2 regions of the Blautia sp. AF19-1 genome follow, and region 1 is predicted to be linked to the other one. Evidence: riboswitches for the same ligand, from Rfam matches in the RefSeq annotation. Region 1 holds a riboswitch; the other holds the start of a gene.
What was found. A riboswitch is a leader RNA that binds a small molecule or an ion and turns the genes downstream of it on or off. The one in region 1 is predicted to bind lysine.
Positions count from the first base shown of each region.

Region 2: it holds a riboswitch for lysine, as region 1 does, so the genes downstream of both, DWX26_RS11430 (alanine/glycine:cation symporter family protein) here and dapA (4-hydroxy-tetrahydrodipicolinate synthase) in region 1, are expected to answer to the same signal.

Region 1 is NZ_QUGQ01000007.1:54,047-69,445, forward strand. Features, by position in the region: gene DWX26_RS16650 (hypothetical protein) at 49-207, opposite strand; gene DWX26_RS06410 (metallophosphoesterase family protein) at 317-1,234, shown strand; gene dapB (4-hydroxy-tetrahydrodipicolinate reductase) at 1,383-2,144, opposite strand; gene dapA (4-hydroxy-tetrahydrodipicolinate synthase) at 2,180-3,070, opposite strand; lysine riboswitch at 3,222-3,396, opposite strand; gene DWX26_RS06425 (single-stranded DNA-binding protein) at 3,452-4,081, opposite strand; gene typA (translational GTPase TypA) at 4,487-6,316, shown strand; gene DWX26_RS06435 (polysaccharide deacetylase family protein) at 6,404-7,495, opposite strand; gene DWX26_RS06440 (hypothetical protein) at 7,876-9,090, opposite strand; gene DWX26_RS06445 (hypothetical protein) at 9,112-9,348, opposite strand; gene rpoC (DNA-directed RNA polymerase subunit beta') at 9,657-13,382, opposite strand; gene rpoB (DNA-directed RNA polymerase subunit beta) at 13,421-15,399, opposite strand, start outside.
Region 2 is NZ_QUGQ01000016.1:28,323-43,721, forward strand. Features, by position in the region: gene DWX26_RS11395 (MATE family efflux transporter) at 1-667, opposite strand, end outside; gene DWX26_RS11400 (AIM24 family protein) at 832-1,668, opposite strand; gene DWX26_RS11405 (GNAT family N-acetyltransferase) at 1,864-2,433, shown strand; gene DWX26_RS11410 (hypothetical protein) at 2,430-2,981, shown strand; gene DWX26_RS11415 (class I SAM-dependent methyltransferase) at 2,968-3,573, shown strand; gene DWX26_RS16915 (hypothetical protein) at 3,646-4,062, shown strand; gene DWX26_RS11425 (peptide deformylase) at 4,104-4,514, shown strand; gene DWX26_RS17395 (maltose acetyltransferase domain-containing protein) at 4,558-4,683, shown strand; lysine riboswitch at 4,788-4,962, shown strand; gene DWX26_RS11430 (alanine/glycine:cation symporter family protein) at 5,148-6,626, shown strand; gene DWX26_RS11435 (amidohydrolase) at 6,744-8,360, shown strand; gene DWX26_RS11440 (metal-dependent hydrolase) at 8,621-9,259, shown strand; gene DWX26_RS11445 (AfsR/SARP family transcriptional regulator) at 9,515-10,774, shown strand; gene DWX26_RS11450 (hypothetical protein) at 10,771-11,121, shown strand; gene DWX26_RS11455 (phospho-sugar mutase) at 11,289-13,007, shown strand; gene DWX26_RS11460 (alpha-galactosidase) at 13,115-15,304, shown strand; gene DWX26_RS11465 (substrate-binding domain-containing protein) at 15,317-15,399, shown strand, end outside.

The DNA.
Region 1 (15,399 bases):
CTTTGATCTTATCATAACATGCTTTTTCTGTCAGCAGGTTTTTCGGAATCAGATGGGATACTTATTGACCAGCTTCTTAAATTCCGCCACAGACACTGCCATACAGTCGGCGGCATCCTGAATGCTGATCGTTCCTTTTTTTAATAAATTTGATAACACCTCAAGTTTGCCTTTTTCAATGCCTTCCGTTTTGCTGTCTTCCATCATTTCATCAATTGCCTGGCTTATATTTTTATAAATTGCGTTCCTTCTCACCATTTGATAAAATCAAGACAGTATCTCGCATTTTATGATTTTGACATAGAAAGGAAAACACATGAAATTAGCAGTAATCAGTGATCTTCATGGGAATTATTATGCACTCTCGGCGGTGATGGAGTTTCTTCGCAGGCAGCAAATTGACGGTATCATCGGGCTGGGGGATTTTGTGACGGATGGGCCGTTTCCGCAGAGGATGATGGGGGTGCTCCGCGAAATGCAGGAGGAGTTTCCGTGCTATCTGGTGCGCGGCAACCGGGAGGAATATCTGCTTGAGAATCTCTGGCAGCCGCAGAACTGGAAGGCGGGTTCTTCGACGAGCGGGCTTCTGGATTACACGTTTCGGAATCTTACCGATCAGGATCTAAAATTTTTTGAGCAGCTGCCGACAGACGGTGTTCTGATTGGAAAGCTGGATGAAGCCGGGAAACTGGTTCCCGTTTTTGTGCCGCAGGAAGAAGTTACACCGGACACCTGCCGTGAATCCCTTTTCCCGGCACTTCGGCTCTGCCACGGCGCACCTGGTGAAATCCGAGGGAATTTCGGGCTGCATCCGGAGCACCTGCTTTCTCATCTGGAAAATCTCGATGCCTCCATCCTGCTTGGCGGCCACAGCCACAAGCAGGAACAGAAAGAATACGCAGGAAAAACGTATCTGAATCCAGGATCCCTTGGGCTTGCGCTTGATGATGTCGGCGGCCATGCGCACTTCGCAATTCTGACGTTGGAAAACAGCACATGGCAGATCGAATGTTTTCAGATCCCCTATGATCTCGAGGGCTATCTCGCCGAGTTCGACCGTGCCGAACTGGAAACCCACGGCAGTGTACTTGCCCGCTCCTTAAAGCGGACGCTGACCTGCGGTATCAATTACTTTTATCTCACGGTAAAACGGGTGCGGGAACTTGCGGATGCACTGGCGCTGACTGATCTTGACGAAGAGCTCTGGGAAAAAGCGGAACGGGAGCTGAAATAGATTTTTTGACAGAGGAACGTATTCCTATTACGCTGCATAAGTGAAAAAACTCATTGGCTAAAACAGAAAAGCAGCTCGAAAGAAGGCAGGCTGTGCAACTGCACACAGCCTGCCTTCTTTTTTATCTTTTCTATTTCCTGCTTCTGCCTTACTTCGCGGCAATCACATCCTGCATATCATACATACCGGCTGGCTTTCCAGCCAGGAATTTTGCGGCCTCTACAGCACCTTTTCCAAAAACTCCCTTGGAATATGCCCTGTGGGACAGAGTAACAACTTCATCCGGTCCCGCGAAGATGACGTCGTGATCTCCGACGATGGTGCCGCCGCGTACAGCAGAGATTCCGATTTCTTTCGGGTCACGCTGCTCGTGGCGCTGGCTTCTGTCGTATACGTAGTGGTACTGGTTGTCCATTGCCGCGTTCAGGCTGTCTGCCAGGGCGATGGCGGTTCCGCTTGGAGCGTCGCATTTCAGTTTGTGGTGTTTCTCCACGATCTCCATATCAAAGCCTGCTTCGGCAAGCACTTTTGCAGCTGCCTGTACCAGTTTCATCAGCGTATTCACACCAAGGGACATATTTGCAGAGCGGAGAACCGGGATTTCTTTGCTGGTCTCCTGCACTTTTTTGAGCTGATCCTCGGTGAGGCCTGTGGTGCAGAGGACGAGTGGAAGTTTTTTCTCCTTGCAGGCATCGAGCAGTGCGTCGGCTGCCTTGTAGGAAGAAAAGTCAACGACTACGTCTGCCGGAACATCGCATTCTGCCAGGCTTTTGAATACCGGATAATCGTTCTGGCCGTTGTCGTTCATATCGATTCCGGCTATGATTTCTGCATTTGCATCTTCTTTTACCAGGCCGGTGATGACCTGTCCCATATGGCCGTTGCAGCCATGCATAATAATTTTAACCATTGTCTTTTTCCTTCTTTACTTCGTGTATTCTTAACTTAAGCCAGTTTGATTCCAAAATCTTTCATAGCCTTTGCCAAGCGCTCCTGGTTCTGCGGCTCCATCTCGGTCAGCGGCAGACGAAGCGGTCCAACCTCTTTGCCCATCAGGTTCAGCGCTGCTTTTACCGGAATCGGGTTTACTTCGCAGAACAGCGCATCGATGAGCGGCAGTGCTCTCAGCTGGATTTCTCTGGATCCGGCCACATCGCCGTCGAGGAATTTCTGTACCATGTCGTGGGTCTCACGCGGTGCTACGTTGGAAAGAACGGAGATTACACCGCTTCCGCCAAGGGAAAGGATCGGCACAACCTGATCGTCGTTTCCGGAGTACAGATCGATCTTTCCATCGGTCAGCTGCATAATTTTTGCGACCTGGGAAATGTTTCCGGAAGCCTCTTTGACTGCAACGATATTCTCAACGTTGTTGAACAGATAGACGATCGTTTCCGGTGCAATGTTTACGCCGGTTCTGCCCTGAATGTTGTAAAGGATGACCGGCACTTTGACGCTGTCTGCGATTGCGGTAAAGTGTGCAATCAGGCCCTTCTGTGTTGCTTTATTGTAATACGGAGAAACGAGAAGAAGTCCGTCCACGCCGTATTTTTCTGCTTCCTGAGACAGATAAATTGCTGTCTCCGTGCTGTTGGAGCCGGTTCCTGCAATTACCGGGATTCTGTGATTTACTTTTTCCACGGTATATTTGATGGCATCCAGATGCTCCTCATGGGACAGGGTCGAAGCCTCACCGGTGGTTCCGCAGATAACGATGGCGTCGGTTCCGCCGGCGATCTGCTCCTCAATCAGTTCTCCGAGTTTTTCGTAATTCACTTCCTGTGTTTCGGTCATCGGTGTGATAATTGCAACAGCTGCACCTTTAAAAATAGACATTCTCTTTTCCTCCTGTATGTTGTGTCAGATAAAACCATAAGAAATCAGTCGCCGGAGCTTATCTCCCACGGAAAATTTCACTTTCCGTTAAAAAAAGAGGCGCCTCATCCCAGATAAGATCGCCTCCAAATTCACACATACGCAGTATCTATGATCAGATAGCTCTCCATCTCTCGATGACAGTCGCAGATTTTTTCAACCTGCGCCCAGGAGCATACCGGTTCAGCGCCGGATGTCCTTCGGCATTCTTCCCTTTTCCTCTTCTTCTTTTGCTGCTGAGGCATCCGAAAAGGTACTCTTGAAGTAATGCGACCTCTATCCACTTCAGTTCTGCTTTTACTATAGCATCATTAAATTTTCTTGTCAACAGCGGATCGCGCTTTAACTCTCACTATATTCCAGCTTGCTCACCGAAACCTCATATGCGGTCCGCTTTTCCATTTCCGTCTCGCTCAGCCGCTTCATATATTCCCGGCTCTGGATCCGTCCCCAGATGAGAACGTGGCCGCCCACGGCAAACGCAGAGGCATACCGCGCATTCCGTCCCCAGCAGATGCACGGGATATAATCTGATTTTCCATACGGACGGTTGACCGCGATCAGAAGGTCGGCGATCTCTCTTCCCAGAGGTGTTTTCCGGTAGACCGGCGGTTTACATATGTATCCATCGAGGTAAATCTGGTTGGATTTGACGGAATCGTCCTCTTCCTCCACGAAGCTTAATTCCCGCGCAAATACGGAGAGTACCAGACGGTTCTTCTTCTCCTCGTGGCGGTTGTAGGACCGGAACTGACCGCTGATGCAGATCCACTCACCCTGGTAATCCTGTGATACGTCCACCAGCCGCTCGGAGACCATCACCGGAATGATGTCCTGCGATTCACTCAACCGCTTGACCATCACATCGACGAGGTAAAAGCCCTCTCCGAATACCTGATGGCTGAATGTAAACGGGGAGACAATCTCTCCCATGATAACCACCTGATTGTTTTCAATCATCTTGTCTGCCATAATGAAAATCCCCTTCCTTTGTCTTTTCTTTCTGAATATTGATTTCTGATCGGTACTTTGCTGATCTATAATCCTAATGTATGAACCACATTTCTTTTTCAGAACCACTTTTTTCCAGATTTTTTTATTTCTATTCAAATCAGCATTCTGCCCAATTTTTTGTATATGTTTCTGTAAAAACCGCACCACATGCTTCGTATTTTCTACCATTGCAATACAAAAAATGTCACATCTTCCCTGTTTTTTTTCTCTGTTCTGTGCTATAATAATTCAGATAGGCAGGCATCCAGCAGAGACAAAACGGCAAGGCACCTGCCTTTGTGCTGTGATAAACATTCCCGGCCGGCTTGAAATTTTGAAAAATTGAACCCGGCAGGGTCAACTCATAGGAAGAGGAATGAAGAAATGAAAACAACGAGAGAAGATGTAAGAAACGTTGCCATCATCGCCCATGTCGATCATGGTAAAACTACACTGGTAGACGAGCTTCTGAAACAGAGCGGCGTTTTCCGTGCCAATCAGGAGGTTCAGGAACGTGTCATGGACTCGAACGATATCGAGCGTGAGCGTGGAATCACCATTCTTTCCAAAAATACAGCAGTTTACTACAAAGGAACGAAAATCAACATCATCGACACCCCAGGCCATGCGGACTTCGGCGGCGAGGTTGAGCGAGTTCTGAAAATGGTAGACGGCGTTATTCTGGTTGTAGACGCATTCGAGGGCGCTATGCCGCAGACCAAATTCGTGCTGAAAAAAGCACTCGAGCTGGATCTGTCCGTTATCGTCTGCATCAACAAGATCGACCGCCCGGAAGCCCGCCCGGATGAAGTTATCGACGAAGTGCTCGAGCTTCTGATGGACCTCGATGCATCTGACGAACAGCTTGACTGTCCGTTTCTGTACGCATCCGCAAAGATGGGTCATGCGGTACTCGATCTGAACGATACCCCGAAGGATATGACTCCTCTGTTCGAGACCATCCTGAAATACATCCCGGCTCCGACCGGCGATCCGGAAGCTGGCACACAGCTTCTGATCAGTACCATCGACTACAACGAATACGTTGGACGTATCGGTGTCGGCAAAGTTGAAAACGGAACGATCCGCGTGAACCAGGACGTTATGCTGGTCAACCACCACGATCTGACCAAGAAGAAAAAAGTAAAGGTCAGCAAACTGTATGAATTTGACGGACTGAAAAAAGTAGAGGTTACTGAGGCAGGCATCGGTTCTATCGTTGCTGTTTCCGGTATCCCGGATATCCACATCGGAGATACTCTCTGCGGCGATCTGGACAACCCGGTTTCCATCCCGTTCCAGAAAATCTCCGAGCCGACCATTTCCATGAACTTCATCGTAAACGACAGCCCGCTGGCAGGTAAAGAAGGTAAATACGTTACCTCCCGCCACCTGCGCGACCGTCTGATGCGTGAGCTGAACACCGACGTTTCCCTGCGTGTCGAGGAGACTGATTCCGCAGACTGCTTCAAGGTTTCCGGCCGTGGTGAGCTGCATCTGTCCGTCCTGATCGAAAACATGCGCCGTGAGGGATATGAGTTCGCAGTAAGTAAGGCAGAGGTTATCTACAAAGAGGACGAGCGCGGACGCAAACTCGAGCCAATGGAAATCGCATACGTTGACGTTCCGGACGAGTTCTCCGGTACTGTCATCCAGCTCCTCAGCGAGCGTAAAGGCGAGCTTCACGGCATGAGCCGCGCAAGCGATGGTTCCACCCGTCTGGAGTTCGAAATCCCGGCACGAGGCCTGATTGGTTTCCGTGGAATCTTCATGACCTCCACCAAAGGAACTGGTATCCTGAACACCGAGTTTGAAGATTACGCACCGTACAAGGGCGACATTGAATACCGCAAACAGGGTTCCCTGATTGCTTTCGAGGCAGGCGAGTCCGTTACCTACGGTCTGTACTCCGCACAGGAGCGCGGTACTCTGTTCATCGGACCTGGCGAGAAGGTTTACGCCGGTATGGTTATCGGACAGAACGGTAAGGCCGAGGATATCGAGCTGAACGTCTGCAAGACGAAGCACCTGACCAACACCCGTACTTCTTCTTCCGACGAGGCACTGCGTCTGACTCCGCCGAGAATCCTTTCCCTGGAGCAGGCTCTGGACTTCATCGACAAGGACGAGCTTCTTGAGGTTACTCCGGTTTCCTTACGTATCCGTAAGAAAGAGCTGGATTCCAGACTTCGTAAGAGAGCGGCAATGAAATAAATTTTCATAAAATGACATAAGAACCGCCGGTTCACTCTTGATTTGAGAGTAAACCGGCGGTTCTTTGTCGTTTTTCTATTCTGTTTTCTATTCGTTTGTCGTTCCGCCATGGAAGCCGTAATACGTCTCTCCCGCTGCAAGATCCACGCCGTTTGCCGCTGCAAGAGTATGAATCGTGACAAGCTCATACCCGCGGTTGATCAGCTCCGGCACGATCGTTGCACACGATTCTACGGTCGTCTCGTGGATATCATGCATCAGGATAATGTCTCCCGGGCTTACACTGTCGAGAACGGCGCTGATGTTTGCCTGTACATTTTTTGTCTGCCAGTCCAGGGTATCGACATCCCACATGATGCTCGGGCGGCCGATAGATGCGAGCAGTTCATCGGTGCTGTTTCCATACGGGAAACGGATGACAGTTGCACCCTGTCCGTTGTTGTACTGGGCGATCAGATCATCCGTCATCTGGAACTGGGCAAGGCCGTCGTCGGTGCTCAGTTCTTTCATATTCGGATGCGCATAGGAGTGGTTTCCAAGCTCACAGCCGATCGCCGCCATGCGCGGGATCACATCTGCACCGTATTTTTCCACATTGCTGCCGAGCATAAAGAACGTCGCCTGTGCCCCGTACTGCTCCAGCGTATCGAGAAGCGTGCTGGTATAGACGCCTGGGCCGTCATCAAAGGTCAGGGCTACCATCATCGAGCCGTTGCGGTCTGGCTGGTAAACACCCTGGTCATCAAAGTAACAGCCTTTTCCGCCGATCGCTTTCCAGCCGGTCGCCATGTAACCATTGGAATCAAAATGGTACTGGTTTCCGTCGATATCTGCCCAGCCGTTGACGTAGTACGTTGTGGCATCCGTTGCGTACCACCAGCCCGACGAGCTGTACTGCCATCCCGGCGTCTCATTCGGCGGCGTGGTCTCCGCAAGCTTCTTAATTCCCGCATTTCCCGATCCGTCCTCCGCCTCCGGCGCCGTCTCGCTCACCGTCTTTGCGGCTGTGTCATTACTCAGTACAATTCCTTTTTTCGCAAGCTGCGCTCCCGCAAATTTCCAGATAAGCGCAAGAAAAAGAAGGCCGATTACCACACACAGGGAAATCCGTGATACTTTCTGCATCATCTGTCTGCGGCGCATCTGCTTTCTTCTCTGTTTCAATGATTTTCTTTCCATATGATCTGTTTATACTCCATCGTCCCGCCCCTTTGCGGAACTTTCTTCCATCGTAACACAAACGTTTTTCGACATTTTTCTACTTACTATCATAACGTGATCTGACCTAAGATGCAAGGCACAAATTCTTACATTTTTCCACTTCTGGTAAATTAATGTTTATCGTTTCTTAACATCTTGTCACAAAAAAAGAGTGACTCTGCACCCATGGTAAAAGCGGATACAAAATCACTCTTTGTCACTCTCTTTTAAAAAACCTGGTTTCTTTCTGGTGCTTTGCCACCAAATCACAGGTCTTTCACCTGTCCAGCCTGATTATCCTCTCTGCTTAAGAGTAACTGCAAAGTTTTAACGTTGCCAGAACAACGGAAGCAAACACCTTATGCCTCATGTCCTATTTTAGTCAGGAAATCGCTGCCCATCACCCATTTTTCGTTTTCCAGCGTCACAACGGACTCGAGTTTCCAGGTGACGGTCTCTATTTTGGTTTTGCGGAAGAAATGGAGGAAACGGGTTCGTCGCTCGATCGCAGCGGTCACGTTGGTTTCGATCTTCATCTGGTTGGATTCGTTGGTTACGGTTGTGGAGACGCTGCTCACGGTGATGCTGGTGATTCCGGTGTTGGTGTCGCTGTTCAGGTAGGCATCGCAGAGCTGCTGGTACTGTTCTTTGGCGGTTTTCTGTACGGCGGTGTCGGCGGAAAATTCATTTTTGATGGTGCTGAAGGATTTTCCGGCGGCTGCGGCTGTGAATACCTTGTCCAGGGACTCTTCTGCGCGGTCGGCGATGGTTTTGCCGGTGGAATCGTTGAGTTTTAAATCCGGCAGGAATTCCATGCTGCTGTTGTCCTGCACGAGGACGATCTCGCGGTATGGGTCTTTCTGTTTTTCGGTCAGTTCAATGGTGTGGCCGCCGAGGAAGAGATACGGGATTTTGTAGATGCTGACGTTATCTGCTGTCTCTTTTAAATACTTTTTCCCGACCTGCACGCCGTCCAGATAGAACGAGGCATCCGCCGGGACGGTGATTTCGACATCCGTCACGCAGCTGTCTTTCGGCACAACGTACCACTCTTTGAAGTTCCATTTTACGGTATCCCCGACGGCGATCTCCAATGTTTCTTCCTGCGAGTCGCTCATGCCTTTTAACGTGTACCGCACAGTATAAATCCTGTTTTCCCCGGTCTCAAGATTCTGTTTTCTGCGCATGAAAAAGCTCTTGATCTCCGGTGTTTCCTGCCCGTCAGTGCCGTCCTGTTTTGCTTTCCAGGTCATTGCATTGACGTAGTTCTTCCGCGACAGAAACGTGCTGTCCGGGAACTGGCATACATCGTATGCACTGTTCCAGTCTCCTGCCAGGCATGCTTCCACGTAATTCCGTCCTGCCGCCTGCGGCGCATACAGATACGCGCCTGCCATAAAAAATACGGCGCACAGAATCAGAAACAGACTGAGATTCACGATCAGAATCCGCAGACTCATCGGCAGATCACGAAATTTTGCCGCCTGTATTTTCACAGAAAGCTCCGTCGTCTCTTCTCCGTCTTTTTCCACATGGCGGAATCTTTTTCCTTTTCTTTTCCACTTCTGGAGCATAGTTTACCTCATCTTTTCCTCTTATTTAGACTGTTCTTTCACCGCATACGTATGCACCCGGTCGCTCTTCTGGCTGTATGCCTCTCCCTCGGAATAATACTCCTCCGATGTCGTGGAAAAACGCGTAATCGTCTCTTTCACACGCTCTCCCGCCGTTTGCTGGTGGAGAAACAGCGCTGCAATCATCAGAATCACAAATATATCCAGAATCAGTACCGCCGCATTTGCCACGATGCCAGGTAATTTTTTTATCCACATAGGCTTCCCTCTTTTCTGTCTCCATTGTAACAAAATGCTCCCGAAAACACAAGGAAAGCAGAGACCCCGGCGAACCGAAAATTCTCTGCTTTTCACAAATGACATATTTATTTTTTAACCTTGTTTCAATCCACAGTCGGTAATTTCACAGAGTCTGACATGTCAGCAGAATGCTGACTGTGGTTTGCCTCATGTCAGTGGGGGATACCGATTTCTCTCCGCCCGCCACTGCCGTTAACTTTCTTATTTGCAATTCATCTCACCACCTATAGAGGTGGGAGAATCCTTGCTATTATTTGTTGAAGGGTTTACTCCTCGGTATCATCCTTTGACGGAATCATTTCCTCAAAGTCGAAGTCGAGCATCGGCTCTTCCTCTTCAGCTGACGGCTCTTCAACCGGAGCTTCTGCCATCGGAGCTGCCGGAGCATCGTCCTCAAGATCTTCGGTCAGAATCAGATCCTCGTCCTCTTCTTCCTCGATCATGCTGTCGGTATTCAGATGAATGTTGCTGTAGCACTTCATACCGGTACCGGCCGGGATCGGTTTACCGATGATAACGTTCTCTTTCAGGCCTACCAGATGGTCAACCTTACCCTTGATAGCAGCGTCGGTCAGAACCTTGGTGGTCTCCTGGAAGGATGCTGCGGACAGGAAGGAATCGGATGCCAGGGATGCTTTGGTGATACCAAGCAGTACCTGTTTTCCTTCTGCCGGCTCTTTGCCTTCTGCGATCAGAGCTTTGTTGGTCTCGTCGTAATCCAGGAAGTCTACCATGTCGCCCGGAAGGAATTCGGTATCTCCGTTTTCCTCGATGCGGATCTTCTTCAGCATCTGGCGAACGATAACCTCGATATGCTTATCGTTGATTTCTACACCCTGCAGACGGTAAACTCGCTGTACCTCGCGGATCATGTAATCCTGAACGGCACGTACACCTTTGATCTTCAGGATATCATGCGGGTTGACAGAACCCTCGGTCAGCTCGTCTCCGGCTTCCAGAACTGTTCCGTCTGCGATCTTAATACGGGATCCGTAAGGGATCAGGTATGTCTTGGATACGCCGCCTTCCGGATTGGTAACAACGATTTCGCGTTTCTTCTTGGTGTCTTTGATCTGTGCAACACCGGCGATTTCGGTGATGATGGCAAGTCCTTTCGGCTTTCTTGCCTCGAAAAGCTCCTCGACACGAGGAAGACCCTGTGTGATATCTCCACCGGCAACACCACCGGTATGGAAGGTACGCATGGTCAGCTGTGTACCAGGCTCACCGATCGACTGTGCTGCGATAATTCCGACAGACTCACCAACCTGTACTGCCTCGCCGGTTGCCATGTTGGCACCATAGCATTTTGCGCAGATTCCGTTACCGGAACGGCAGGTAAGAATGGTACGGATTTTTACTTTTGTATAATGCTCACCGTTCTCGTTGATGCCGTCTTTGATGACACGGGCAGCACGTTTCGGGGTGATCATATGGTTTGCTTTTACAATGACGTTGCCGTCCTTGTCTTTGATCGTCTCGCAGGAGAAACGGCCTGTGATACGATCCTGCAGACTCTCGATCTGCTCTTTTCCGTCTGTGAACTCGCTGACCCACATACCCGGAATTTCGTCCTTGCCCTCGGCACAGTCGATTTCACGGATGATCAGGTCCTGAGAAACGTCTACCAGACGACGGGTCAGGTAACCAGAGTCGGCGGTACGAAGCGCGGTATCGGACATACCTTTTCGTGCTCCATGTGCGGACATGAAGTATTCCAGTACCTGAAGACCTTCACGGAAGTTTGACTTGATCGGCAGCTCGATGGTGTGTCCGGTTGTATCGGCCATCAGTCCTCGCATACCAGCCAGCTGTTTGATCTGCTTATCGGAACCACGGGCTCCGGAGTCAGCCATCATGAAGATGTTATTGTATTTATCCAGTCCGTCGAGCAATGCTTTTGTCAGCGCATCGTCGGTCTTCTTCCAGGTATCTACAACCTCTTTGTAACGCTCTTCGTCTGTAATCAGACCACGTTTGAAGTTTCTTGTAATCTTGTCTACCGTTGCCTGTGCTTCGGCGAGCATCTCCGGCTTCTGCGGCGGCACGGTCATATCGGAAATGGATACGGTCATGGCTGCACGGGTGGAGTATTTATATCCGGTTGCCTTGATATAGTCCAGAACCTCTGCGGTTTTGGTAGCTCCGTGTGTATTGATGACTTTTTCCAGAATCTGTTTCAGCTGTTTCTTTGCAACGAGGAAATCAACCTCAAGCGCAAGCTCGTTACCCGGAACCGTACGGTCTACGTATCCCAGATCCTGCGGCAGAATCTCATTGAAGAGGAATCTTCCGAGTGTGGAGCTTACGTTCTGCTGCATTACAGTACCATCTTCCATCTCTTTTTCGCAGCGGATGGTAATCTTGGTCTGCAGGGTAATATATCCGTTCTCGTATGCCAGGATGGCTTCGTTCATATCGCGGAAGAAGCTTCCTTCGCCCTTCTCGCCCGGACGCTCCTGTGTCAGATAGTAGATACCAAGAACCATATCCTGGGAAGGAACGGCTACCGGACCACCATCGGACGGTTTCAGCAGGTTGTTCGGAGAAAGAAGCATGAAACGGCACTCTGCCTGCGCTTCTACAGACAGCGGCAGATGGACAGCCATCTGGTCACCGTCGAAGTCGGCGTTGAATGCGGTACAAACCAGCGGGTGCAGCTTAATCGCTTTACCTTCTACCAGAATCGGCTCGAACGCCTGGATACCCAGACGATGCAGGGTAGGGGCACGGTTCAGCATAACCGGATGCTCTTTGATGACGTCCTCGAGAACGTCCCATACCTGCGGCTCGAGTTTCTCGACCATTTTCTTTGCATTTTTGATGTTATGTGCAGTGCCGTTGGAAACCAGCTCTTTCATAACGAACGGTTTAAACAGCTCGATTGCCATTTCTTTCGGCAGACCGCACTGGTAAATCTTCAGTTCCGGTCCTACGACGATAACAGAACGGCCGGAGTAGTCAACACGTTTACCAAGAAGGTTCTGACGGAAACGGCCGGATTTACCTTTCAGCATGTCGGACAGAGATTTCAGAGGACGGTTTCCAGGACCGGTTACCGGACGGCCGCGGCGGCCGTTGTCGATCAGGGCATCAACTGCCTCCTGGAGCATACGTTTCTCGTTGCGCACGATGATATCCGGTGCACCGAGCTCCAGCAGTCTCTTCAGACGGTTGTTACGGTTGATGATACGGCGGTACAGGTCATTCAGGTCAGATGTTGCAAAACGTCCTCCGTCAAGCTGTACCATAGGACGCAGATCCGGCGGAATAACCGGAACCGCATCAAGAATCATCCACTCCGGACGGTTTCCGGACTCACGGAATGCCTCAACAACCTCAAGTCTCTTGATGATGCGGGCTCTCTTCTGTCCGGTAGAATCTTTAAGACCTGCCTTTAATTCAGCAGACTCTTTTTCCAGATCGATTGCCATCAGAAGCTCTTTGATGGATTCCGCACCCATACCTGCACGGAAGCTGTTTCCGAACTCCTCTCTGGCATCCTGGTATTCTTTCTCGGTCAGAACCTGTTTGTACTGTAATTTGGTATCGCCTGCATCAAGAACGATGTAGTTTGCGAAATACAGAACCTTTTCCAGAGTTCTCGGAGACAGATCCAGGATCAGTCCCATACGGGACGGAATTCCTTTGAAATACCAGATGTGGGATACCGGAGCTGCCAGCTCAATGTGTCCCATACGCTCACGGCGCACACTGGATTTTGTTACTTCTACGCCGCATCGGTCGCAGATTACGCCTTTGTAGCGAATTTTCTTATATTTACCGCAATGGCACTCCCAGTCTTTGCTTGGTCCGAAGATTCTTTCACAGAACAGACCGTCTTTTTCCGGTTTCAGCGTTCTGTAGTTGATGGTCTCCGGTTTTTTTACCTCGCCATGGGACCACTCCCGGATTTTCTCCGGGGAGGCAAGTCCTATTTTGATGGCATCAAAGCTCATCTGGTAATTTTCTTTTTTTGCTGTTTCTGGCATTTGATTACCCCTTTCCTCGCAAAGCGAAGATCTACAAGTTACATGTCATCATCTGAACTTTCATCCAGATCAAGATAAGAGTCTTCTTCTTCATCCTCTTCCACATCTACCATTTCTTCTCCGTCAAATTCTTTCTTGGAGAATCCATAGTCACCAAATCTCTCGTCCTCTCTGTCAGAGTAACGGTCTCCCTCGATGATGTGGTTCAGGTTGGTATCACCGTAATCAACTGATTCCATAATTTTAACTTCGGTATTGTCATCACGCAGTACGCGGACATCGAGTGCCAGGGACTGCAGCTCTTTCAACAATACTTTGAAGGATTCCGGAATACCAGGCTCCGGAATATTGTCGCCCTTGATGATGGCTTCGTATGTCTTCACACGGCCAACCACATCGTCAGACTTCACAGTCAGGATCTCCTGCAGCGTGTAGGATGCACCGTACGCCTCAAGAGCCCAAACCTCCATCTCTCCGAAACGCTGTCCACCGAACTGAGCTTTACCACCCAGAGGCTGCTGTGTAACGAGGGAGTATGGGCCGGTAGAACGGGCATGAATCTTATCGTCTACCAGGTGATGCAGTTTCAGGTAATGCATGTGTCCGATTGTCGTTCTTCCATCGAACGGCTCACCGGTACGTCCGTCGCGGAGCTGTACCTTACCGTCTCTTGCGATATCAACACCCTTCCACAGTTCTCTGTGATCCAGATGCTCTTCCAGATACTGATATACTTCCGGAAGCAGAATATCTTTATATTTCTCGGAGAATGCATCCCATTCCATGTTTACATAATCGTTTGCCAGTTCCAGGGTATCCTGAATATCTTTCTCGTTTGCGCCGTCGAAAATCGGGGTGGATACGTTAAATCCAAGCGCTGCTGCTGCAAGGCTCAGGTGGATCTCCAGCACCTGTCCGATGTTCATACGGGACGGCACACCCAGAGGATTCAGCACGATGTCCAGCGGACGTCCGTTCGGCAGGAACGGCATATCCTCTACCGGAAGTACACGGGAAACGACACCCTTGTTTCCGTGACGACCAGCCATCTTATCGCCGACAGAGATTTTTCTCTTCTGTGCGATGTAGATGCGGACTGCCTGGTTTACTCCAGGAGAAAGTTCGTCGCCGTTTTCACGGGTAAATACTTTGGCGTCCACGATGATACCATACTCACCGTGCGGTACTTTCAGGGAAGTATCACGTACTTCTCTTGCTTTCTCGCCAAAGATGGCACGGAGCAGACGCTCCTCTGCGGTCAGCTCGGTTTCTCCCTTCGGAGTTACTTTTCCGACCAGAATATCACCGGCACGTACCTCTGCACCGATGCGGATGATTCCACGCTCGTCCAGGTCTTTTAAGGCTTCATCGCCGACGCCCGGAACGTCTTTTGTGATCTCTTCCGGTCCAAGCTTGGTGTCACGGGCCTCTGCCTCGTACTCCTCGATGTGGATGGAAGTGTAAACATCATCCTGTACCAGACGCTCGCTTAAGAGTACGGCGTCCTCGTAGTTATATCCTTCCCAGGTCATAAATCCGATCAGCGGGTTTTTACCAAGAGCAAGCTCGCCCTGGTAGGTAGACGGACCGTCTGCGATTACTTCGCCGGCCTCTACATGGTCACCTTTAAATACGATCGGTTTCTGGTTGTAGCAGTTGCTCTGGTTGCTTCGCATGAATTTGGTCAGATGGTAAACATCTTTTGTTCCGTCATCATTGTTCATGCGGATCTCGTTGGAGCAGGAATAGGAAATGGTTCCTGCTTTTTTTGCAACGACGCAGACACCGGAGTCTACGGCTGCTTTTGCTTCGATACCGGTTCCTACTACAGGAGCATCGGTGATCATCAGCGGTACGGCCTGACGCTGCATGTTGGATCCCATCAGCGCACGGTTCGCATCGTCGTTCTGAAGGAACGGGATCAGCGCCGTAGCAACGGAGAATACCATCTTCGGAGACACGTCCATGTAATCAAACATGTGCGGCTCGTAGGACTGGGTCTCATCCAGATAACGTC
Region 2 (15,399 bases), on a different contig from region 1:
TCCGGCGGAGACGCAGCCGCGGATTGCGGACACAACAGAACCAGGCACCCGTGAGGCTGATGACGGCGCAGGCCAGCATCGTTCCCATACCGGCACCCATGACACCGAAAACCGGAATCAAAAGAGCATTGAAAATGACATCGAGCACGCACATGACGGCATTTAAAATACTGGGTGTCACCATATCACCGCTGCACTGCAGGAAGGACGACATCAGCGAGTTGAGCTGGGAAAACGGAAGCATGATGGCAAACATCATAAAATAGAGCGTGGCATTCCGCCGGATCTCCTGCGCACCGCCGAGCCACCCCGGCAGCGGATGACTGATCAGAAGCCCGATCAGGCACAAAACAGCCGACACAACAAGCGCGGACGCGATGCCATGCCGCACAACATCCCTTGCCTTCTTGTCATGATTTCCCCCGATCTGATGCGCTACCTGAACAGAAAAACCGGCTGAAACCGCATAAATCGCACCGCTGAGGAGCCACGTCGTCGACGAAACCAGCCCGATCGCCGCCGAAGCATTCGCCCCAAGCGCGCCGACCATCGCGGAATCAATGTATTGCATCGCAATCGTAGTAATCTGTGTAAGAATCGCAGGCAGACTTAATCGCCCGACCTGCTGAATCTGCGGTTTCAGTTCAGTCCAGTTTATTCTATTCATCATTTTCTCCAGAACATGTATTTTATCGTATGGTTTTTCTTAAGAATGTAAAGATAAGTGCGTATTTTACGCTAACATGCTTTGAAGAAAGTGTCAATCAAAAACGAGGTTTAATTTGACTTTTTTCTATGCGTATTAGGCATAGGGGCGGAGAGGATTCGAATTTAATTTTCCGGCGGAAGGTTGTTCTTCACAGCGGGGTTCGCCTGGGTCGTGTTGGTTGCAGTCGGCAGGGAATCTGTCGGGGCGACCGGGCTCATGAGGACGCGGCCGGTTCCGCGGTAGACGTTGACGAGGCCTTCACCGCTGACGGCGGAGCCGACGAGGGTTCCGGTGGAGCGCTCTACGGTGAAATCAAGGTTGGAGGACCAGCAGACGGCGAGGTTTCCATCGATTTTCAGTTCGTCGTTTTCGAGTTCGACTTCGATCAGCTCGTCCTCAGGTACGTTGCTTTCGAGGGCAACGGCGCCTCTGCCGACGAGGCTCAGATTGAAGAAGCCTTCGCCGCCGAGGACAGCGGAGGAAATGCTCTTGCGGGCGGTCAGTTTGGTTTTGACTCTGCCGTCGCAGGCGAGGAACATGCCGTCCTCAATCGTCATTCCGGAGGAGCCCCATTTCTCGACATCCACAAGAATGATGTATTTGTAGGTCGGTTCCAGCACGAGATATCCGTCGCCGACGTACTCCGGTTTTACGGCAGATTCCTTTGTCATGGCGCCTTTGATGGCCTTTCCGAACAGGTCGCCGATCCCTTTGATTCCGGCGGTCGCCTGTACATGGCCGCCCATCCACTGCATCGCACCGGACTGGATAATCGCGGAGTGCTCCTTGTCCAGTTCAATGACAACCTGGCGGCGGCGCACATTCATTTTGCTCATGTAATACTCCTCCATGGCAGTCATCGGCGAGACGCTGGAATCCTGGAGATATTCCATGACGTGGAAATTTTCGATGGACTTGGTGAATTTCCGGTTTTCGTTTTCGAGATTTAAAATTTTCATAGGCACGTTCCTTTCTTTCATTAAGAAGAAAAATAGTGATCCGTCTTGTTTCTTTTATTATACAGGAAAGAAAGCAAAGAGCACAGAAAAATTTAGAAAAAAAGGAAATCTGGAAATCATGTTGTCCATTTTTCAGCGGAGTGATAAGATAAAGTTCAGAAAACGCAAGCAGTACGGTCAGAGGAGGAATTTATTATGAGTACAATTACTGTCAGAGATGCAAAAATAGAGGATGCCGCACGCATTCTGGAGATTTATGCTTATTATGTAGAATACACCGTCATTTCTTTCGAGTGGGACGTGCCGTCTCTGGAAGAATTTGAGAACCGCATGCGTGATATCATGAAAAAATATCCATACCTCGTCATCGAGCAGGATGGAAAAATCGAAGGTTATGCATACGCACATGCCTTTGTCGGCCGCGCCGCATACGACTGGTCGAGCGAGCTGACCATTTATCTCGATCACAATGCAAGAAAAGGAGGCCTTGGCCGGAGACTGTATGAAGAGCTGGCGGACCGCCTGAAAAAAATGGGCATTCTGAACCTCTACGCCTGCATCGGCTATCCGCAGGTCGAGGATGAATATCTGACGAAAAACAGCGCCGAGTTCCATGCGCATCTCGGATTCGAACTCGTGGGAACCTTCCACAACTGCGGCTACAAATTCGACCGCTGGTACGATATGGTCTGGATGGAAAAAATCATCGGCGAGCCGCACGCGGGACAGCCGGCAGTAAAGCCGTACAGCGAGGTTAAAGAATGAGTACGATAACGACGTATACAAGAAAACACTTCGATCCCGTACATCCTGATCCGGGGCTGCTCTGTGTGGAGGATTTTGCGCATGCGCTGCCGATGATCTGCCGCGGAAACGGCCATGTGACGACGTTCTGGTCAGTGGGAGAGCACTGCATCTGCTGTGCGAAAGAGGCTGCCGCGCGCGGCTATTCCCGGCGGCTGGTGCTGGCGTGCCTTCTGCATGACGCGAGCGAGTGTTACATGTCGGACGTGCCGCGGCCATTAAAGCAGGAGATGCCGCGGTACCGCGAGATCGAGGACCATCTGCTTTCGGTGATTTATGAGAAATATCTTGGCAGTGATCTGACGGCGGAGGAGCAGCGGATGATGAAACAGATCGACAATGATCTGCTGTGGTACGATTTGACGAATCTGCTGGAGGAGCCGCAGGCGGGGGATGCGCCGAAACTTCACATCACGCTGGACTACACGGTGCGGCCGTTTGCTGCGGTGGAACAGGAGTATCTGGAATTATTCGAACAGTATCGGGAGACGGGCGATGAGAGAGGATAAAAACGAAAACCGCTGGGACAAGCTGCTGCAGATCCACACAATGGGGCGGGATGACAGCCGGTCGGATCTGTACTGGTATCCGTATGAGCCGACCCCGTACTGCGTGCTGGAGCGGATGGCAAACACGGGGATGATCCGAAAGGGAAATACGCTGCTCGATTACGGATGCGGAAAGGGCCGCGTAGATTTCTTCTTATCGGCGCAGACCCGGTGCCGGTCCATCGGTGTGGAGTATGATGACCGGATTTATGCGAAGGCGGTGGAAAATAAAAAAGCGGCGGTCTCCGGCGCGCGGACAGAGTTTGTGCTGGAGAGCGCCGAAAATTTTCCCGTTCCTGCGGAAGTGGACCGGGTGTATTTTTTTAACCCGTTTTCGCTCGAAATTTTAAGAAAAGCAATGGCAAGACTGCTGGAATCGTACTATGAAAATCCGCGGGAGATCCAGTTGTTTTTCTATTACCCGTCGGATGCTTATATCTCGTATCTGATGACGGTGCCGGAACTGGAATTTCTCGATGAGATCGACTGTATGGATCTGTTTCCGGGCGGGGACAGCCGGGAGCGGGTTGTGATTTTTACGATTCAGGAATAAAAAGTTTTGTAACAGCAAAAACCGTGTGGAATACAAAAAAGCATGAATTATATTTGAAGAAAGGGCGTTTTTATGAAATATCAGGTAATGCGAATTGAGGAAGACCTTGATTTCGGCTGCGAGGAACGCAGCGCCGATGAGCCTGTCATGGCAGTTGTTGTTTTGAAAGATGAAAACGGAACAGAATCGCGTATCCGCCAGGAGGATCAGATGCTGTATGACTGGAACATCGAGGAGGGCGATACCGTCATTCTGAATGAAAACGGCGAATTGCGAAAAGCACTCTCCGGTGATTGGACGCAGAACTGTGATTCGAAAAATGTAGATACGACAAAATTCGTCAACATGATGCAGGTTGTCAAAGCCGGAAAACAGATCGACTGGATCTGCCCGTTCTGCGGCGGAACAGTAGAACGACTGGAGCAGGAAGGCGGAAAAACCGTAATCGGATGCACATCGTGCGATATGCAGATTCAAATAGAAAATTAAACGATTTCAGCCTTTAAGGCCGAAAGAGAAAGGAAACACAAATGGTAAAACCAATTATGAGAGACGTTCTCTTCCTCGGACAGAAATCCATCCCGGCGACAGAGGAAGATCTGCAGGTGGGAAGAGATCTGCAGGACACACTGGCAGCAAACCGCGAGGCATGCGTCGGCATGGCGGCAAATATGATCGGCGTGAAAAAACGCATCATCATCGTAAACGCCGGATTCCGCGACATCATCATGTTCAACCCGGTGATCGTCCGCAAAAGCGGCCCCTACGAAACAGAAGAAGGTTGCCTCTCCCTGCCAGGCGTGCGGAAAACAAAGCGGTACCAGAACATCGAAATCGAATACTACGACTGGAATTGGAAAAAACAACGCCAAAAATTCACCGGCTGGCCAGCCCAGATCTGCCAGCATGAGATGGATCATCTGGAAGGGATACTTATTTAGATCCTACAGCAGACAGGAGGACAGTATGACAGACAGAGAATGAATGGTAAAAGGAATCATTTACAACCCGAATGTGGAAGAGCTGGCCAAAGAGCAGTCCGGCTATATGGAGCGTCTGTGGAAGTTCAACCAGCTGAAGTCGTCAGAGGGAGACAAGAAAGTCAAATAAATCAGGACAAATTTCGAAAATATAAAATTTTTGTAAAATAATGTCGAAAAAACGATTGACAAGTAGCGAAAAGAAACATATGATAATACCTGTCAATATACATATTCGGCAATAGAGGCGCGAAGGCTAAGAGTAGCTGTCCTGAGACAACGGGGTCTGGGACGGGCAGGGAAAGGAGCATTCGCCGAAACGGGGCAGTTCCCGAAAAACTGTCTGCGTTGGGGTACAGTCGAACAGGCTGTGCACTCTCACCGTACTGGTGGAGGAGCTATTGCTTCATGAACGTAGATTTAATGGAGCAGTGGTGAAGACCGCTGCTCTTTTTATTGTACTGCAGTTGGAACCGTGACAAAAGGTTCCAGGGGTGGAAATCTGTTTGGTTGGAGAACGAAAGACGAAACGGGTGTTACAGGATACGTCTGAAGAAAACTGTTGCCGGAAAAGAAAAAAGGGAGGATTTTGACATGATAGCATTTCTTAACTGGCTGGACGGTGTCCTTTGGGGCGTGCCGCTGATCGCGCTGATGATTCTGACCGGTCTGTACTTTACCGTTCGTTCTGGATTTTTCCAGTTTCGTCACTTTGGCTGGATTATGAAGAGAACCGGCGGAAAACTGTTCCAGAAAGAAGACAAAGCAAGTGAAGGAAAGGGTATGCTTTCCTCGTTTGAGGCGATTTCGACCGCTATCGGCGGTACCGTAGGATTCGGTAATATCGCCGGTGTTGCAACTGCAGTTGCAGCAGGCGGCCCGGGAGCCATTATGTGGATGTGGCTTTCGTCTCTGCTTGGTATGATATTAAAACAGGTTGAGGTTACCCTCGGCTGCTACTACCGTCACACCAACGAAAAAGGTGAGTACTACGGCGGTCCGACTTACTACATGGAGTGCGGACTTGGCGAGGAGCGCCACTGGGGCAAGCTGTGGCTGATCCCGGCGCTCATCTTCGGCATCGGTATTTTCTCCACCTTCTTCGTAACCTCTTCCAACCTGACCGCATCTCAGGTCGTAGCCGGTGCGTTCGGTATTGAGAATATCAATCTTGGAAGCTTCAAAGTAGAAGGCGTTATCGTGATGGGCGTTCTGCTCTGCATTCTGACCTATGTCGTTACAAGCGGCGGTACGAAGAAAATCGCAAGTCTGTTCAGCAAGCTCGTTCCATTTATGAGCGTTCTTTATATCTTGATGGGAATTGGCATGATCATCATCAACATCAACCGCGTTCCTGGCGTATTTGCAGCCATCGTAACAAACGCATTTACCGGAACAGCAGCGATCGGCGGTTTTGCCGGCTGCGCAGTCAGCGAGATTATCCGTGTGGGTATGGCGCGTTCCGTATACTCCAATGAGGCTGGATGGGGTACTTCTCCAATGATCCATGCTTCCGCAAAAACACCGCATCCGGTAGAGCAGGGTCTGTGGGGATCTTTCGAGGTATTCTTTGATACCATGGTTATCTGTACGATCACCGCACTTTCCGTTATCTTAAGCGGAAACTGGACCGACGGAACGAACGGCGGAACACTTGCTTTAAGTGCATTTGCAAGCGGATTCGGCAAATTTGGAAGCATCCTTCTGGCAGTCATCATGGTCATTTTTACTGTAACGACTTCCGGCGGATGGTTCACCTACTATCTGGCAATTCTGGAGCATCTGTATAAAAAAGAAGGCAAGATGAAAGATATCGTCATGAAAATCTTCTACGCAGTCCGCGCTCTGCCGGGCGTACTGTGGACGATCTATCTGGTAAAGACAAACAACCAGGGCTTTATCTGGACTGTCGTTGATATCACATCTGCGATCCCGACCTTCGTCAACGTAGCAGTGATCCTGATTCTCTCGAACCAGTATTTCAAACTGCTGAAAGACTACAAAGCAAGAAACTTCGGCCAGGGCACGGTAGACAAGAACGCCTGCCTGTTCTACGAAGAGAAAACGAAATAAAAAATATTCAAAAGCGAATCCAGACACGCAAGAGAATAGCGTGTCTGAATTTGTATATTGCGCAAATGGGAAGAAAAGAATAGAATCAAATTTAGATGACAGTAGGAGGATAATGATATGAAAACAATTTACAAAAACGGAGCTGTCTACACCGGAAAACTGCCGCTTGTCGAAGCGTTTGCAGTAGAAGACGGCAAATTTGTTTTCGCCGGAAGCAGCGCAGAGGCAGATGCCCTTGCAGCAGCCGGCGACAAAGTTGTAGACCTCGGCGGAAAATTCGTCTGCAGCGGTTTTAACGACAGCCATATGCACCTTTTAAATTACGGAAGCTCCCTGCTGAAAGCGCAGCTTGCCGCACATACTGAAAGCCTGGAAGATATGCTCGCCTGCCTCGACACCTTCCAGAAAGAGCATCCGCGAAAAGACGGCGCATGGCTGATGGGCCGCGGCTGGAATCAGGATTACTTCACGGACGTGGACCGCATGCCGAACCGCTACGATCTTGACCGCGTATCAACCGAAGTTCCGATCTGCGCGACGAGAGCGTGCGGCCACTGCCTCGTAGTCAACAGCAAAGCGCTGGAACTCCTCGGCGTCACCGCAGATACCCCGCAGCCGGAGGGCGGAGAGATCGGTATGGAAAACGGTGAGCCGGACGGAAGATTCTTCGACAATGCAATGGAACCGGTTTACGACAGTATTCCGGTGCCGAGCAAAGAGGAAATCAAAGATATGATCCGCAGCGCCTGCAAAGCCCTGAACAGCTACGGCGTCACCAGCAGCCAGAGTGATGATTACTGCGTTTACCGCGCCGTTCCGTGGCAGACCGTCAACGAAGCATACAAAGAACTCGAGGAGTCCGGCGAGCTGACCGTCCGCGTTTACGAGCAGAGCAACTTTACCGATCTGGAATCCTTAAAAGGTTTCGTTGAGGCTGGAAATGTGACCGGCATCGGCACAGACCGCTTTAAAATCGGACCGCTGAAAATGCTCGGCGACGGCGCACTCGGTGCGAGAACAGCATTCCTCAGTCGCCCATACGCAGACGACCCGTCCACCTGCGGAATCCCGGTATTCACCCAGGAAACCATGGATGAGATGATCGGCTACGCCAATGCACACGGCATGCAGGCTGCAGTTCACACGATCGGTGATGCGTGCCTCGACCGCGTGTTAAGTGCCTATGAAAAAGCCCTTGCTGAAAACCCGAGAGAAGATCACCGCCACGGCATCGTGCACTGCCAGATCACAAGAGCCGATCAGCTTGAAAAAATCGCGAAAATGCATCTTCACGTTTACGCACAGAGCATCTTCCTCGATTACGATAACCATATCGTAGAGGAGCGCGTCGGCAAAGAGCTTGCGAGCACAAGCTACAGCTGGAAGACGCTGATGAATAACGGCGTCTCCGTCAGCAACGGAACTGACTGCCCGGTAGAGCTGCCGGATGCCCTCGCCTGCATGCAGTGCGCTGTCACAAGAACAACGCTGCGCGACCATGTCGGCCCGTACCTGCCGGATCAGAAATTCACCGTACAGGAAGCACTCGACAGTTACACGATCCGCAGTGCCGAGGCAAGTTTCGAGGAGAACGTGAAAGGCCAGATCGCAGAAGGCATGATGGCAGACTTCGTCGTACTGGGTCAGAATCCGTTTGAGGTGGATGAGAGCACGATCAAAGACATTCCGGTGTGCCGGACGTATCTTGCTGGTGAACTGGTATATGAAGCATAAAGATATAACTCAAATGAGCGATAAATGTCAAATGAAAATTCATACAATGAAGGGAAAAACGTGAAATAAGATAACCTGGAAATAGTATGGAATAAAGGCAGAAACAGAGGAGAACCTCCTGCGGCGATAAACGGTCGCAGGAGGTTCTTTTTTGATCCTGATAGGACCATACGGTCGTAAAAGAATCGAACAAATGGTTGCATAAAAGGGCGGGAATGTGCTATGATAAAGGAAATTTTACAAAAGGAAAAAACAGACAAATGCTTGGAAGAACACATTTTTTTATTGGAACAGCAGCGGCACTTGCTGTTTTACAGCCGCAGACGGTTCCCGCGCTTGTGGCCGGTGCCGGGGCTGCCGCGATCGGCGGTTTGATCAGTGACATTGATGTCGGCACTTCACAGGCGCACCGCGATGCCGATAAGATCATTACGGCAACAGTTGCAGTTGCGGTGCTCACAATTCTTGCGGAGTATAAACTGAATCTTGGAATTTACCGCCGCCTCACAAGCGACAGCAGCGTGCTGCGTCTCCTCGCCGGAACGGCAGCATTTTTGCTGATCTGCGCCTATGGGAAACAGCAGCCGCACCGCTCCTTCATGCATTCATTTGCGGCGCTGGCATTGCTGACGGCGTGCGTGGACATCATCTACCCGGATGTGTCCGCTTATTTTGCCGTGGGCTTTCTGTCCCATCTGGTGCTCGATTTTTTCAACCGGAAACCGGAAAAGCTGTTCTGGCCCTGGAAGAAGGGATTCTGCCTCGGACTCTGCTCAGCACGGGGACTTGTGAACCGCGCACTGCTCGGGTGCGGCATGGTATCTCTTGCTGTAATACTGGTGATCTCGGCGCCTGCAGGGCGGCTGATGGCTAAAATCATGCGGGCAATTTACGGATGAGATGGGATTGACAAAAAGATAACAAGACAAAGGAAGAAAAAGCAGGAATTTTTCGGTGTTAAAGTTAATATTTTATACATTTTATAGTAGGATTTTTGATTAAAATGATGTAAAATAGAAAACAGAAATCCGGCGTCCGTAATTGTTTTTGAAATGAACGAACAGGGAACCGCCGGCCCGTTACCGCAGCCGATTGCGGAGCGCAGCGCAACCGACAACAGAGATTAGAGCACAACAGGCAATACAGGAGTTAGTATGAACGAAGAAATGAAAAACCAAACAGAACAGTTACCGCTTTTAAAAGTACACATGATGGGAAGTTTTTTCCTGGAGTACGGCGACCAGCCGATTTCCTTCCGGAAAACAATGGCAACAAAATCGATGAGACTTCTGCAGATTTTCCTCTATAACAAGGACAATGGAATTTCCAGAGGAAGACTGTTGGAGAGCACATACGGAAGAGAAGATGTGGCGGACGCGGCAAACAGCCTGCGTGTCGGCGTACATCGCCTGAAAAGAAGCCTTGTCGAGGCAGGACTTCCGCAGTTTGAGTACATTTATACACAGAAAGGCGTTTACCACTGGACCAGCCCGATGCCGGTCGAGGTAGATGCGATTGATATCAAAAATAAGATCCTGGAAGCAGGAAAAGAGACAGACGAGAAAGCGCGCATGGATCAGATGATCGAAGCACTGGAGCTGTACACCGGAGAGTTCCTTGCAGATTTCGGCGAGGAAGAGTGGGTACAGGCGGAGCGCGCGCAGCTGAAAAAAGTATATTCCGATGCACTGAAAGAAGTAAGTGAGTATCTTCTGAAAAACGAGGAGTTCGATGAGCTGCAGAAACTGACTTCTGTTGCTTCCGAACTGTATCCGTTCGACGAGTGGCAGGCAGTCCAGATGCAGGCGCTGATCGGCCTGGAGAGATACAAAGAGGCCATGAAACTGTACGAGCAGACCTCGAAACATTACTTTGAAGAGCTTGGCGTTACACCGAGCGAGAAACTGGTGGAGCAGTACCGCTATCTGGGAAGCCGCATGGGCAGCAGACACCGCGTGATCGAAGAGGTACAGGCAGATCTTCAGGAGAGCCCGGGAGAAAAGGGCGGAGCATTCTTCTGTTCCCTCGCCGGATTCCGTGACTGCTACCGACTTGTTTACCGTATGTCCGAGCTGAACGGACAGATGCCGTGGCTGATGCTGTGCACCATTACAGACGGAAAAGGTTACCCGGCAAAAGGCGGTCCGCGCCTTGACCGTATGTCCGAAAAGCTGCTTGAGGTAATGAAACGCAGCCTGCGTCATTCCGATTTCTTTGCAAAATACAGCCCGTCCCAGTATGTGATTCTGCTGCAGGGCGGCAGCCAGAGAGGATGCGAACTCGTCTACAAGAGAATCAGCGAGCGCTTCTCCGAGGAGAAAAAAGGCTGGGCAAAGAATCTGAAATACAGTGCACTGCCGGCAATTCAGACCGAAAAAGAGCTTGAGTTCTTAGAAGGAGACGATGTTTTATGATTCGCGTACAGCTGCTTGGAAGATTCCGCATGTACGATGAAACACGCTGCCTCAACGAGGAAGCGATTCATTCCCCGATGATCACAAAGCTGCTGGTTTATATGATCTGCAACAAAAACCATATCGTAACACTGGAACAGTTAACCGAAGCACCCTGGACGGATGAGGAGAGTGAAAATCCGTACGGAGCACTGAAAAATATGATGTACCGTCTGCGCGGAACGCTGCGGAAGGTATGGCCGGTTGAGAGAGGATCATGCCTGCTATATGAAGGCTGTCATGGAACTGACGAAAAGCCTGGAGCACCGCAGACCGCAAAGGAAAAGTACAGGTTCTCAGTGATCTAAAAGAGCTTTATCAGGAACCAAGAGAATTAGAAAAAATAAATTAATTTTTAAGTTGACAGCAGACTAAACAAATGGTAACTTTAAGCTGTGATGAAACGAGCTTAAATCCAGAAAAAGTCTGCTGTCTTAAGTTAAATAAAGTACAACAGACAGGGAGGATAACAAACATGAGTTACAGAGAAGTATATGAAAAATGGTGCAATGATCCATATTTTGATGAGGCATCCAGAGAAGAGCTGAAAGCACTCGAAGGAAATGAGGCAGAAATCGAAGACCGTTTCTACCGTCAGCTTGAGTTCGGTACCGGCGGACTCCGCGGTGTCATCGGAGCGGGTACCAACCGCATGAACATCTACACCGTACGCCAGGCAACCCAGGGCCTTGCCAACTACATCATTTCCCAGAACGGACAGGAAAAAGGCGTAGCCATCGCACACGATTCCAGAAGAATGTCTCCGGAATTCGCACGCGAAGCAGCACTCTGCCTGAATGCAAACGGAATCAAAACGTATCTGTTCGAGTCCCTGCGTCCGACACCGGAGCTTTCTTTTGCTGTCCGTGAATTCGGCTGTATTTCCGGTATCGTCATTACCGCAAGCCACAACCCGAGAGAGTACAACGGATACAAAGTATACTGGGAGGACGGCGCACAGATTACACCGCCGCACGACAAAAACATTCTCGCAGAGGTAGCAAAAGTAACCGAGTTTTCTGCCGTTAAAACGATGGAAGAAGATGATGCAAGAGCAGAAGGCCTGTTCCAGGTCATCGGAACCGATTTTGATGACCGTTACGTCGCAAAATTAAAAGAGCAGAGCATTCATCCGGAAATCATCAAAGATGCGGCAAAAGATATGAAGATCGTCTACACACCGCTTCACGGAACCGGAAATGTGCCGGTACGCCGCGTTCTGCGCGAGCTTGGCTTTAATCAGGTTTACGTTGTAAAAGAGCAGAAAGTGCCGGACGGAAACTTCCCGACGGTGGCTTACCCGAACCCGGAAGACGAGAAAGCATGGACACTGGCGCTGAAACTGGCAAAAGAAGTAGACGCTGACATCATCCTTGCAACCGACCCTGATGCAGATCGTCTCGGCGTTTATGCAAAAGACAGCAAGACCGGCGAGTACGTAAGCTTCACCGGAAACATGTCCGGTATGCTGATCGCAGAGTATATTCTGCGTGAGCGCACCAAGAACGGAACCATGCCGGAGAACCCGGCACTCGTTGAGACGATTGTTACGACCGATATGGCAAAAGCAATCGCAAAAGCTTATAACGTGGCACTGATCGAGGTTCTGACCGGATTCAAATACATCGGCGAGCAGATCAAATTTTTTGAGCAGAGCGGTGCACACAATTATGTATTTGGTCTGGAAGAGAGCTATGGCTGCCTGGCCGGAACATATGCAAGAGATAAAGATGCCTGCGTGGCAGTTATGATGCTCTGCGAGGTTGCTGCATACTACAAACAGCAGGGCAAAACACTGTGGGATGCCATGGTGGATATGTACGAGGAGTACGGCTACTACAAAGAGGGTCTTGCAACGATGACCTTAAAAGGTATCGACGGTGCAAAAGAGATCCAGACCATGATGACCAACTTCCGTGAGAACCCGCCAAAAGAGCTGGGCGGTTTCCAGGTTCTTGCCGTACGCGATTACAAAGCAGATGTACGCCAGGATCTCGTAAGCGGAGAGAAGAGCGCGACCGGACTTCCGTCCTCCAACGTTCTTTACTATGAGCTGGAAAACAACGCATGGTGCTGTGTGCGCCCATCCGGTACTGAGCCGAAGATCAAATTCTATTTCGGCGTAAAAGGCACATCCCTTGAAGATGCAGCCGAGAAACTGGAAAAATTAAAAAATGCAATGGTAACTGCTTAAACGCTGTGTGATATAGAAACAAAAAAAGGCCTCAGCCCGGCGGGTGAGGTCTTTTTGTACAAAAATCGGCCCGGCGGATCAAGCTTACCTGAAATAAGGAGAAGAAAATGGCGATTTTATATTATGATGAGAAAAAGCTTTTTCAGTTAAATACAGAGAATACGACGTATGTGATCGGCCTGAGCCCGGAAGGCTACGTCGGACATGTTTACTATGGACCCCTTCTGCACGGAGAGCCGGATCTGTATCCGCTCCGCATGGATGAGCCGCCGTTCACCCCGTCCGTCAATAAGAGAGAGAAATCTTCGTTCCTCGACCGTTTTCCAATGGAATACCCGACCGGAGGAGTCGGCGATTACCGTGAGAGCTGTCTGAATATAAGAAATGCACAGGGCCGTATGGGATGTGAGATTTTCTTTGATTCCTATGAAATTTTCAAAGGAAAACGCCCGCTGACCGGTCTTCCAGCTTCTTTTGGAACCGAGGACGAAGTAGAAACTCTGGAAATCACCTGCAAAGATCCTGTTCTTGATCTTGTTGTTGTCCTTTCCTACTCTGTTTTTACAAAAGAAAACGTTATCACCCGAAGTGTCCGCGTGAAAAATGAAGGCAGTGAAGCGCTGAAGGTAGAGAAAATCTACAGTGCCTGCCTCGATATGGACAACGAAGACTTTGAGATGCTTTCTCTTCATGGATCCTGGGGAAGAGAACGCCACATCCAGCAGGGTGCGCTCCGTTACGGAAAACAGCTCGTTTCCTCCGGAAAAGGAGAGTCCAGCCATCAGGAGCACCCGTTTGTGGCCCTGGTGACACCGGGAACGGATCAGGAGCGCGGCGAGGTTTACGCAATGCACTTCGTATATTCCGGCAACTTTATCGGACAGGTGGAAAGATGCCAGTTTGATACCGTTCGTATGGTCATGGGTATCAACCAGGAGGAGTTCTGCTGGAATTTAAAAGCCGGCGATGAATTCCAGGCGCCGGAGGTTGTTATGGTCTACTCTGCCGAGGGACTTGGCAAAATGACGCGTTCCTACCATGCATTTTATCGCAGACATATGATCCGCAGCCCGTACAACCACAAAAAACGCCCGATTCTGATTAACAACTGGGAAGCAACTTACTTTGATTTTGATACCGATAAACTCCTCGATATCGCAAGAGAGGCAAAAAAAGACGGCATCGAGATGCTTGTTATGGATGACGGCTGGTTCGGAAAACGAAATAAAGACGATTCTTCCCTCGGTGACTGGGTTGTCAACGAAGAGAAGATCAAAGGCGGCCTGAAAAATCTGGTTGACAAAGTGAATGAAATCGGTCTTGAATTCGGTATCTGGTTCGAGCCGGAGATGATCTCCCCGGACTCTGATCTCTACAGAGAGCACCCGGAATGGGCGATTCAGATTCCGGGAAGAGAAGCGACTGAGATCCGCTGCCAGTACGTGCTGGATCTCTCCCGCCCGGAAGTGCAGGATTATGCGTATGAATGTGTGGCAAAAATCCTGCGCAGTGCAAACATCAAATACGTGAAATGGGATATGAACCGTCAGTTAAGCGACCTGGGAAGCACCTACCTGGACAAAGATTCCCAGCAGGAGCTGTTCCACCGCTACGTGCTCGGTATGTATGCGATGCAGGAGCGTCTGATACAGGAGTTCCCGGATCTGCTTCTGGAGAACTGCTCCGGCGGCGGTGCACGTTTCGATCCTGGAATGCTTTACTACAGTCCGCAGATCTGGTGCTCCGACGACACCGATGCGATTGAGCGTCTGGAAATCCAGGAGGGAACAGCCCTCATTTACCCGCTCTGCTCAATGGGTGCACACGTCAGCGTATGCCCGAACCACACGGTTGGCCGTGTAACTCCGTTTACAACGAGAGGCCATGTGGCACTGGCCGGAACGTTCGGCTATGAGCTTGATATCACAAAACTGCCGGAAGAAGAGAGAAAGCTGATTCCGGAGCAGACCGCAATGTATCACAAATATCATGAACTGATCCGCGAGGGAGAGTATTACCGTATTCTTTCCAGCCGTGAAAACCACAGATCCGACTGCTGGGCAGTAGCATCGGAGGATAAAAGCGAAGTGCTTGTGACCTACGTACAGGTGCTGGCACAGGCAAATATGCCGTCCCGCAAGGTTCGCCTGCGCGGCTTTGATCCGGCGAAAAAATATCGTCTGGAGGGAACCGATGAGGTTTACAGCGGCGAGATGCTGATGAATGCCGGTTTCCGGATGAAAGATTTCTGGGGTGATTTCGTCAGCAGACTGTATCACTTTGTTGCAGTAGACTAAGGAGCAACGGATATGGCAAAAGTAAGATTGGCAGATATTGCAAAGGTGGCGGGCGTCAGCGCCGTCACCGTGCATAACGCGATTACAGGACAGAA